DNA from 2 places in the Planococcus massiliensis genome. Region 2 is predicted to be linked to the other one. Evidence: riboswitches for the same ligand, from Rfam matches in the RefSeq annotation. Region 2 holds a riboswitch; the other holds the start of a gene.
The links. A riboswitch is a leader RNA that binds a small molecule or an ion and turns the genes downstream of it on or off. The one in region 2 is predicted to bind lysine.
Positions count from the first base shown of each region.

Region 1: linked by a shared signal. The riboswitch ahead of dapA (4-hydroxy-tetrahydrodipicolinate synthase) and the one ahead of BN1080_RS11315 (Na+/H+ antiporter NhaC family protein) in region 2 are both predicted to bind lysine.

Region 1 is NZ_CCXS01000001.1:450,894-455,606, forward strand. It holds gene BN1080_RS02285 (GGDEF domain-containing protein) at 1-490, shown strand, start outside; gene BN1080_RS02290 (STAS domain-containing protein) at 635-1,477, shown strand; gene dapA (4-hydroxy-tetrahydrodipicolinate synthase) at 1,534-2,424, opposite strand; lysine riboswitch at 2,551-2,729, opposite strand; gene BN1080_RS02300 (SAM-dependent methyltransferase) at 2,834-3,442, shown strand; gene ypfJ (KPN_02809 family neutral zinc metallopeptidase) at 3,502-4,350, shown strand; gene BN1080_RS02310 (TraB/GumN family protein) at 4,485-4,713, shown strand, end outside.
Region 2 is NZ_CCXS01000001.1:2,270,481-2,275,193, reverse strand. It holds gene BN1080_RS11330 (DUF72 domain-containing protein) at 1-342, shown strand, start outside; gene BN1080_RS11325 (sulfite exporter TauE/SafE family protein) at 342-1,169, shown strand; gene BN1080_RS11320 (bifunctional metallophosphatase/5'-nucleotidase) at 1,183-2,526, shown strand; lysine riboswitch at 2,600-2,781, shown strand; gene BN1080_RS11315 (Na+/H+ antiporter NhaC family protein) at 2,887-4,464, shown strand; gene BN1080_RS11310 (sodium-dependent transporter) at 4,657-4,713, shown strand, end outside.

The sequences.
Region 1 (4,713 bases), 1.8 Mb from region 2:
CGGCGGCCTGAAGCAGCAAGCGGATACGGATGCTTTGACAGGATTAAAGAACAGGCGTTACCTGGAAAAAGAAATGGATAACTTGCTGGGGCGGGCAAAGGAAGGTTTGCCTCTTACGACTTTGATTATTGATATTGATTATTTCAAGAAAGTCAACGATACATACGGACATCATACTGGAGATCTTGTGCTCCAGGAATTAGCGGGCAAGCTGAAAGAAGAGGCGGAGGCTTTCGGCATAGTGGCCCGGTTAGGCGGAGAAGAATTCTTTATCGTTTTGCCCGGGTTTGAACAAGACCAGGCACTGAATCTTGCCGAACAGATCCGGCGGCGCGTGGAAATGGATGAATGGGCGCATACTCCGATCACCGTCAGTATCGGAATGGCTTCGTTCTCTGAAAAGGACGACGAAGTTACCCTTTATACCCGTGCCGATGAAGCGCTGTATGCTTCCAAAAAAGGCGGGCGCAACCGGGTGACGGCTCTTTGAGCAGAGCGCAGAATGTTTAGCAGCTGCCGGTGGTTTGGCGGCAGCGAAAAAATTTGCTTTTTAATTTGGAATTGCAGTATGCCGGAGCCCCTAAAGGCGGTTATAATAAATTCAAAACAATAGCGAAAACCGTGGGGGATCTGGATGGATAAAGAAATTAAAATGCTTGGCAGTCGGGTGGAAGAAGAACGGTATGTCATTGCTGAATTGATACAGGAAGAAGTTTCGAAAAACATCAGTTTTGAAGAAGCAGAACAACTCGCCAGCTTTATTGATGCAGTCACTGAATTCCGTGCTGGTTTTATCGGATTGCTGGCCCAATCATTTGAACATTTTTTGGATCCGCAAACAGCTTATGATGAAATTTCTATGTGGGGAGAAAAAACCGGCAATTATTTTCTAGACCAGAACATGGCGCTTGATGCGGCCTTGGCAGAGACGTCTCTTTACCGAAAACATATCGGCAAACTCATTAAAACGGAAGCGATGCGAAATCAAATCAAGCTTGAACGCCTGTTTGAAATTATGGAGTATTTCCATACTCTGTTAGACCATGCCGCTTATTCTTACAGTTTCGCCTATATCCATTCTTATCAAAAGAGCCTGAAAGATGCGCACGATGAATTTATGAAATTATCTGCACCGGTTGTTCCTGTAAATGACCAAATTGCGATTTTGCCGCTGATTGGCGAAATTGATATCGACCGGGCCCAGTACATTTTGGAAAAGACGTTAATGGAAGCGAGCCGGTTAAAAATTTCCACCTTGATCCTGGATTTATCAGGCGTTGTAAAAGTCGATGCGGTAGTAGCGGAACAAATCATCCGGGTGACGCAGTCGCTGAAGCTGATCGGAGTGCACAGCATGCTGACCGGCATCCGGCCGGAAATTGCCCAGACCATCATCAGCTTGGGAATCGACATTAGCGAGCTGTCGCTTGGAGGCAGTTTAAAACAGACGTTTAAAAAACTTACAGACAATCAATAAAAAAACTGCTGAAGCGATAGTTGCTTCAGCAGTTTTGCTTTGAAAGGGCCAGGTTTTTATAGTTTAGAAAGGTTGGCCGGGCTTTCTGCCAGCACTTGTTGGAGTGCGGATAGTTCCTGCTCATTTAACGGGACCATCGGCAAACGCACGCTGCCGACTTCAACGCCGCTTAAGTTCAACGCGGTTTTAACGGGCACTGGATTTGGCGCCGCAAACAACGCATGCATGACCGGCAATAATTTCCGGTGCAGCGCTGCTGCTTCCTGGACATTGCCGCCTTTGAAAAGCGTAATCATTTCCTGCATATCATTTCCGATAACGTGGGCTGCCACTGAGACGATTCCTTGGCCGCCGATCGAAAGCATCGGCACGGTCAGGCCATCATCACCGCTGTAGACGGCAAAATCCGCTGGAGTGTTTTCAATGATGGCTGCTGCGGCGTCCAGATTGCCGCTCGCTTCTTTAATTGCGACAATATTGTCGATAGCCGACAAGCGAATAGTGGTTTCCGGCAACAAATTTACAACGCTGCGCCCAGGAATGTTATAAAGCATCACCGGGAGGCGGGTTGAAGCCGCAATCGCATGGAAATGCTGGAACATGCCTTCCTGGGAAGGCTTATTGTAATATGGAGTCACCAGCATCACGCCGTCCACGCCCATTTCTTCTGCGGCCCGCGTCAATGCAATGGAAGCCCGTGTGTCATTGGAGCCGGTTCCTGCAATTACTGGAATTCGGCCGTTCACGGTTTTAACGACAAATTCGAATAAGGCAATTTTTTCATCTGTCGATAGTGTAGGGGACTCACCGGTCGTTCCGGCCACCACCAATGCATCGGTGCCGTTCGCAATTAAATGCTCCACCAATTTTTGTGTTGCCCCGAAATCTATATCGCTTTGTGCGTCAAATGGCGTCACCATGGCTGTTACTACTTGTCCGAAATTCATCATACCACCCTTTTCTCATTTTTTAGTTTGCTTTCAGCGGTTAACGGGTTGGTCCTTAACAAACAAAAAGCAGCAACGAGGGTCTCGTTGCTGCCATAGAAACAATGTCATGCTTTTTGTTTCTTTGTGTCAGATAGCCCTCCATATAGTTTCCTATATGACAGTCCAGCATTTTTTCAATGCAGAACCAGCGATGGCGGTTATGAGCCTTTCATCGCTTCGGCAAATTCCCCTTTCAGCATACGTCAACGGATCCCATACTCCTCGGTAAGCGTACTGATGGTCTTTGCTCCTCTATCCTCACCCGGAATAATCGGGCAAGAAAATATTGAATTAGCTAGACCATATCAAAAAAAATAGGAATTTGCAAGCCATGTGGAATGCTTTTTGAAAAAAGGAGGAGATCAGTATGGAAGAAGAAAAGCGCCGGGACAAAGAATTGCATATACAGACCTCGGAAATCCAGCATGATTTTCCCGAATCGGTTCACCATCATCGATATGAACCGACGCCTTACGCGCTTCTTGATCAATTATTTGCCCGGTACAGCTTAGCTGATTCGGATCGCATCGTCGATTTTGGAAGCGGAAAAGGGCGTTTGAATTTTTACCTTCACCACCGCTTCGGGGCAAAAACTGTTGGCGTCGAAATGAATCCCCATTTTCATGGACAGGCGCTGGAAAATTTGATGGCCTATGAAAAGAAATGGAAAACAGCAGGTAAAATCCAGTTTATCCAGTGTCTGGCACAAGATTACCGCATTCAGCCGGCGGACAATAAATTCTATTTTTTTAATCCTTTTTCAGTCCAGATTTTCATCAGCGTTTTGAACAATATTCTGGAATCCTATGAACAAAAAACAAGGGAGATCGACTTGATCCTCTTTTTTCCTTCGGATGACTTTATTGATTACTTGGTGCATTGGACGCCATTTGAACTGGCTGAAGAGATGGAATTGCCTGCTTCCGGAAAGGATTTTCGGGAACGCTTCTTGGTATACCGGCTTTCTGAGTATTGATTTGAAAACTTGTAAATGTGGGTATAACGGAAGAAAGAGGCTGTTTAAGGAGTGGTTTGATGAAGTGGCGAGGTAGAAGAGCGAGTGGAAACGTAGAGGATCGGAGAGGCTCGGGAGGCGGCGGAAAATTAGTTGCCGGAGGCGGAATCGGCGGTTTGCTGATTGTGCTGCTTGTGGCGTTTCTTGGCGGTGATCCGGGAGCGGTATTGGACGGCCTTGGTTCTGGCGGAACCCAGACGAATGAACCTTATGTGGAGACGGAGCAGGAAGCGGAGCTGTCCGATTTTGTGGCGGTTGTCCTGGCGGATACGGAAACGGTATGGACGCAGGTTTTTGAAGAGGAAGGCATGGAATACGTGGAGCCGACCTTAGTGCTTTTCGATGGCAGCGTAAATTCAGCTTGCGGAACAGCGGGAGCAGCAGTCGGTCCGTTCTATTGTCCGGGAGACCAGAAATTGTACATTGACCTCAGTTTTTATGAAGAGCTGCAGAATCAGTTCCAAGCACCCGGTGATTTCGCAATGGCTTACGTGATTGCCCACGAAGTCGGCCATCATGTGCAGAACCTGCTCGGCGTAATGAAGGAAGTGCAGCCGCTCAGAAATCAACTGAGTGAAGAGGAATATAATAAGCTGCAAGTGAAGTTGGAACTTCAAGCCGATTATTACGCAGGAGTCTGGGCCCATCATGCGCAAGGCATGGACCTGCTGGAAGAAGGGGATTTGGATGAAGCGTTGACGGCTGCCAGTGCGGTCGGCGATGACACAATTCAGAAGCGCTCGCGCGGCTACGTCGTGCCTGAAAGTTTTACGCACGGCACTTCTGAACAGCGCAAAACCTGGTTCTATAAAGGATTTAAAGCCGGAAACCTGGAAGCGGGCGATACATTCAACGCCAAAGGCCTGTAACGGGAAAGCGAGGAAAATTGAAGAACTGAAGAGTCCGGCATTGATATTTTCAGCAATGTGATTCATTATTGAAATAGACAGTCTTTTCACGCAGCGCGCGAGGGGAAATTAGGTTCTATAAAGGAAGTAAATTCATGCAGGAAGAAAATATTACACGCATCCAGCTGGATGGTCGTGAGGTTGTGCTGATCGGTACAGCCCACGTTTCCCGGCAAAGTGCGGAACAAGTAAAAACGGTGATTGAACAAGAGCGCCCGGATTCGGTGTGCATCGAATTGGATGCACAGCGCTACCAGTCTGTTACGGAAAACAGCAAGTGGAAGGAAACGGACATCTTTAAAGTGTTAAAAGAAAAGAAAGCCA
Region 2 (4,713 bases):
CAAGCGGGCGAAGGATCGATTCCTTTGGTTCCTGTATCTACACGGGAAGACAAAGTTTTGATACGGCTCCATGGGCGAAATGTCCATGGCTGGCTGAATCCGGGCCATGGCCAAAAATGGCGGGAAGTGCGCTATCTTTACGATTATAATGAAAAAGAACTGGCAGAAATCAGCGAAGCGGCCAAACTTCTGGAAAAATCGACGGACCGGGTTTATATTGTTTTCAATAATAACTCTGGCGGACACGCCGCAGGAGATGCGAAGCAATTCCAGGAAATGAACGGATTGGAATTCAATGGACTATCGCCGAAGCAGCTTGATTTATTCGATGGAGGGTTTTGATGATCTTTCTTTTGATCGCGCTTGTCGGTTTGCTTTCGGGTATCGTCGGAGCGCTAATCGGCCTTGGAGGCGGCGTTATTTTAGTGCCGGCGATGCTTTTTCTCGGAACTTCGTTCGCCTTTTTTCCGGAACTTCCGCCTCAGAAAATTGTCGGGCTATCTGTGATCATGATGATTTTCACCGGCCTGTCCTCTACGCTTTCTTATATGAAAGTCAAGACAGTGGATTACCGGAGCGGCCTGCTCTTTTTTGCCGGCAGCGCACCGGGGACGATTATCGGTGCTTTTGTCAATAAAGGATTGGATCTTCCTTCATTTCAATTGTATTTCGGTATTCTATTGGTTTTTCTGGCCTTGTTATTATTGGTGAAAGACCGGTTAAAAGCGGTCCATTGGTTTGTGCAAAACGGCCGAAATTTCACTTTCCGGGATTCGATGAACAAGGAATATGTATACGGCTATCCTGTGTGGTTTGCGCTGCTATTAACGTTTGGCGTAGGCTTTGCCTCCGGCTTATTCGGCATTGGCGGCGGATCGATCATGGTGCCGGCCATGATTCTACTGTTCTTATTTCCTCCCCATGTGGCGGTTGGGACTTCGATGTTCATGGTGTTTTTATCGGCCATTGTCAATTCCATCACCCATCTTTCGCTTGGCAACGTTCCATGGCTTTATACGCTGGCAGTGGTGCCAGGAGCCTATGTCGGGGCAAAAATAGGAGCCGCATGGAATAAAAAAGTGGATTCCGGGACACTCGTCGTTATTTTGCGGATTGCTTTGTTGGTTTTAGGGCTCCGGTCTGTTTACGAAGGAATATTTAGTTCTTAAAGAGGTGTAAGTCATGGGTGAAACCCTTCACATTTATCATACAAACGATGTGCACAGCCATTTTGCAAATTGGCCGCGCATCCGGTCATTACTGAAAGAGCGAAAGCGCTGGCACGAAGAAGCGGGAGATTTTTGCCTAGTCCTGGATATTGGCGACCACGTGGACCGCTCGCACCCTTTCACCGAAGGAACTTCCGGTAAAGGGAATATCGAATTGCTGAACGGCGCAGGCTACGACGCTGTGACCATCGGCAATAATGAAGGCATCACCTTGGCGAAAGAAGAGCTCAATTCGCTTTATCTGCAAGCGGATTTTGAAGTCATTGTGGCGAATTTATTTGATTTGGATGGCAGCCGCCCAGAATGGGCAAAAGCTTTTCATGTAATGGAAACAAAGAGCGGGATAAGGCTGGCTTTGGTCGGGGCTACAGCCGAATTCACGCCGTTCTATCGGCGTTTGGGATGGACAGTGACCGATGCGAAGGATTCAATTGTTCAAGCCGTTGAAACGGTTAAAGATCAAGCGGATTTCATCATCTGCCTGTCTCATCTCGGCATAAAAGAAGATGAACAGCTAGTGGAGTTATGTCCGGAAATCGATGTTTTGCTTGGCGCACACACCCACCACATTTTCCATGAAGGGAAAGTAATAGGGGATACATTGCTTGGAGCGGCAGGCAAATTTGGCATGTACATCGGCCATATCGCGGTCGATTTAGAAACCGGCGCCAAAGAAGCGGATTTAATCGAAACAGCTTTGCTTCAAAGTGTAGAAGAAGATTTTGATGATTTGCTCATTGCACAAGGCAAAGAACAATTGAATGATCCAATTTTCTACAATGAACAGGTACTGGATGCAGACTGGTTTAGGGACTCGAAACTTGCTGAGATGTTTGGGGAAGCGATGATTGAATTTTCAGGTGCGGATTGCGCCATCTTCAATGCAGGCCTCTTTATGGAAAATATGCCGCTCGGGACAGCGACGCGCTACGATTTTCATAAGATGCTGCCGCATCCGATCAATCCTTGTTTAATCGAATTGACAGGCGCCGAGCTGAAAGAAATTTATCTGCAATCGTTGAATGCCGATTGGCCGAAAATTGAATTGAAAGGGATGGGTTTCCGGGGAGCGGTTTTCGGCAAAATGATCCGCATCAATCTGTCCATGGAGAATCGGCAATTATTCATCGGGGAAATTCCAGCGAATCCAGACCAAACCTATAAACTGATCACTTTGGATATGTTCACGTTCGGCTATTTTTTCCCGTCCTTGAAACGCGCTCCGAAAAAATACTTTATGCCTGAATTCCTGCGGGATGTATTTAGCCAATATTTCAGAAGCAAAACGTTAAAATGAAAGAATATTCGAACTTGAAACACAGTTGATTTTGTCTTAATTATGGGCTATGCTAACTAAGAAATAAATTATATCGATGGGTAGAGGCTGCGGAATTTATCAGTACGGTGCGCGAGTTTGACAACGTTGAACGCATCTGAAAGGAAATTTTGCCGAAGTTCTTTTTTCACAGTCAATGGAAAAAGTGCTGGGGTCATTCTGAAGAAGAATGGCACTGTCATTTGCGTTTTGCGCAAATGAAGAGCTACAGGGATGTTTGATGTTTGATCACACAGACGAATTGTAGAAGGCTGATTGTACCCTTGGGGAGACAATCAGCCTTTTTTCTCTTCCATCCTACTAAAAAAGGAGGATTTTTTCATGGAGAATACGATTTTCTCAATTTTGCCGCCAATTATCGCCATTGCGATGGTATTATTGACGCGGCGCGTACTGTTGTCCCTTGGAGCAGGGATTATCGCGGCAGCATTTATTTACACTTCATTTGCGCCGGTAGCGGCATTAAAAGAGCTCTACATGTCTTTTGCGATTATTTTTTGGGACGGGGGCTTCAATGCTTATAATGTATTCATTATTCTTTTCTTGCTACTTTTAGGAGTCATCACCGCTTTTGTCAGCTTGTCTGGCGGAAGCCACGCTTTTGCGGAGTGGGCATCTACTCGGATTAAATCGAGAAGAGGCGCTAAGGTGGTAACAGTAATTTTAGGGATTGTCATTTTCATTGACGATTATTTCAATGCCCTGGCAGTAGGGCAAGTTGCCCGTCCGATTACGGACCGTTATAAAGTATCACGCGCGAAACTCGCTTATTTTATCGATTCGACAGCTGCGCCTGTCTGTGTGGTGTCGCCTGTATCGAGCTGGGGCGCTGCCATTATCGGTATTGTAGCTACCATATTAGCGGGCCAAACTTATGTTGAGTCCTCCGCTCTGGAAGCTTTTATATGGATGGCGCCAATGAACTTCTACGTGGTCGCTTCCCTAGCCATTGTCTTTTTTGTAGCCATCCGCGATGTGGATTTTGGTGAAATGAAAAAGCATGAGAAGCTGGCAATTACGAAAGGCCAATTGTTCGATCCGGCTAAAACAATTCCGGGCGAAATGAAAGAGGAATTTCCAAGCCATTCCCATGGCCGGGTTCTTGATTTATTGTTGCCGATCTTGGTATTGGTTGCCGGAACAGTCGGGGCTATGATTTGGACGGGTTACCAAAACTCAGATCAGGTTTTTGATATCTGGCTGATTTTCGAAAACACGGACGTTCCGGCCTCATTATTAGTGGGCGGAGGCCTCGGGGCTTTAACTTCCATTCTTCTCTATCTATTGCAGATGCGAAAAAATGAAACAGCGACAGCCGGTTGGGTAGGAAAAGGAATTTTCGCTGGAATCAAATCGATGATTGGAGCGGTTCTGATCCTTGTATTCGCATGGTCATTGACGTATTTGATTGGCAACCTGGAAACGGGACAGTATTTGGCGGATGTAGTGACGGAAGCAAATATGCCGACTTCCATCTTGCCGGTCTTGCTTTTCTTGCTGGCAGGTGTCATGGCTTTTTCTACCGGTACTTCTTGGGGATCATTCGGTATTTTGCTGCCGATCGCAGGGCAAATCATGTCTCAAGCTGAACCGGAATTATTATTGCCGACGTTGTCAGCAGTTTTAGCTGGCGCTGTATTCGGCGACCACTGTTCGCCGATTTCTGATACGACGATTTTGTCTTCTACAGGAGCTGGGAGCAACCATATGGACCATGTCGTTACTCAGTTGCCATACGCGATTACAGCTGCAGTAATTGCGGCAGTAGGGTATATTGTCATAGGTTTTACCAATTCCCTTTTGCTGGCTTTAGGAGTGGTAATTGTTATTTTAGCGATATTATTCGTTGTTTGGTCAAAACGTACAATCTTGTCAGAAAAACATGGGAATATAAAGTGATTGCAAAAGCAGGGAAAAACTTTCTCTGCTTTTTTATTATTCCAGAAATAGCTTTAATTAAAAAAACGAGAAATTATCTTTACTTTGGCAAACTCCCTCGTTATACTATTTTTAGATTAGCAATAATCTGAAAATAAACAAACTTCCTATTTTTCTGTAAGAAAATTGGAAGGATACTAAGGGGGAAGAGAGATGGAACGTTCGCAATGGGGTACGCGCGCTGGATTTATCATGGCGGCTGTCGGCTCG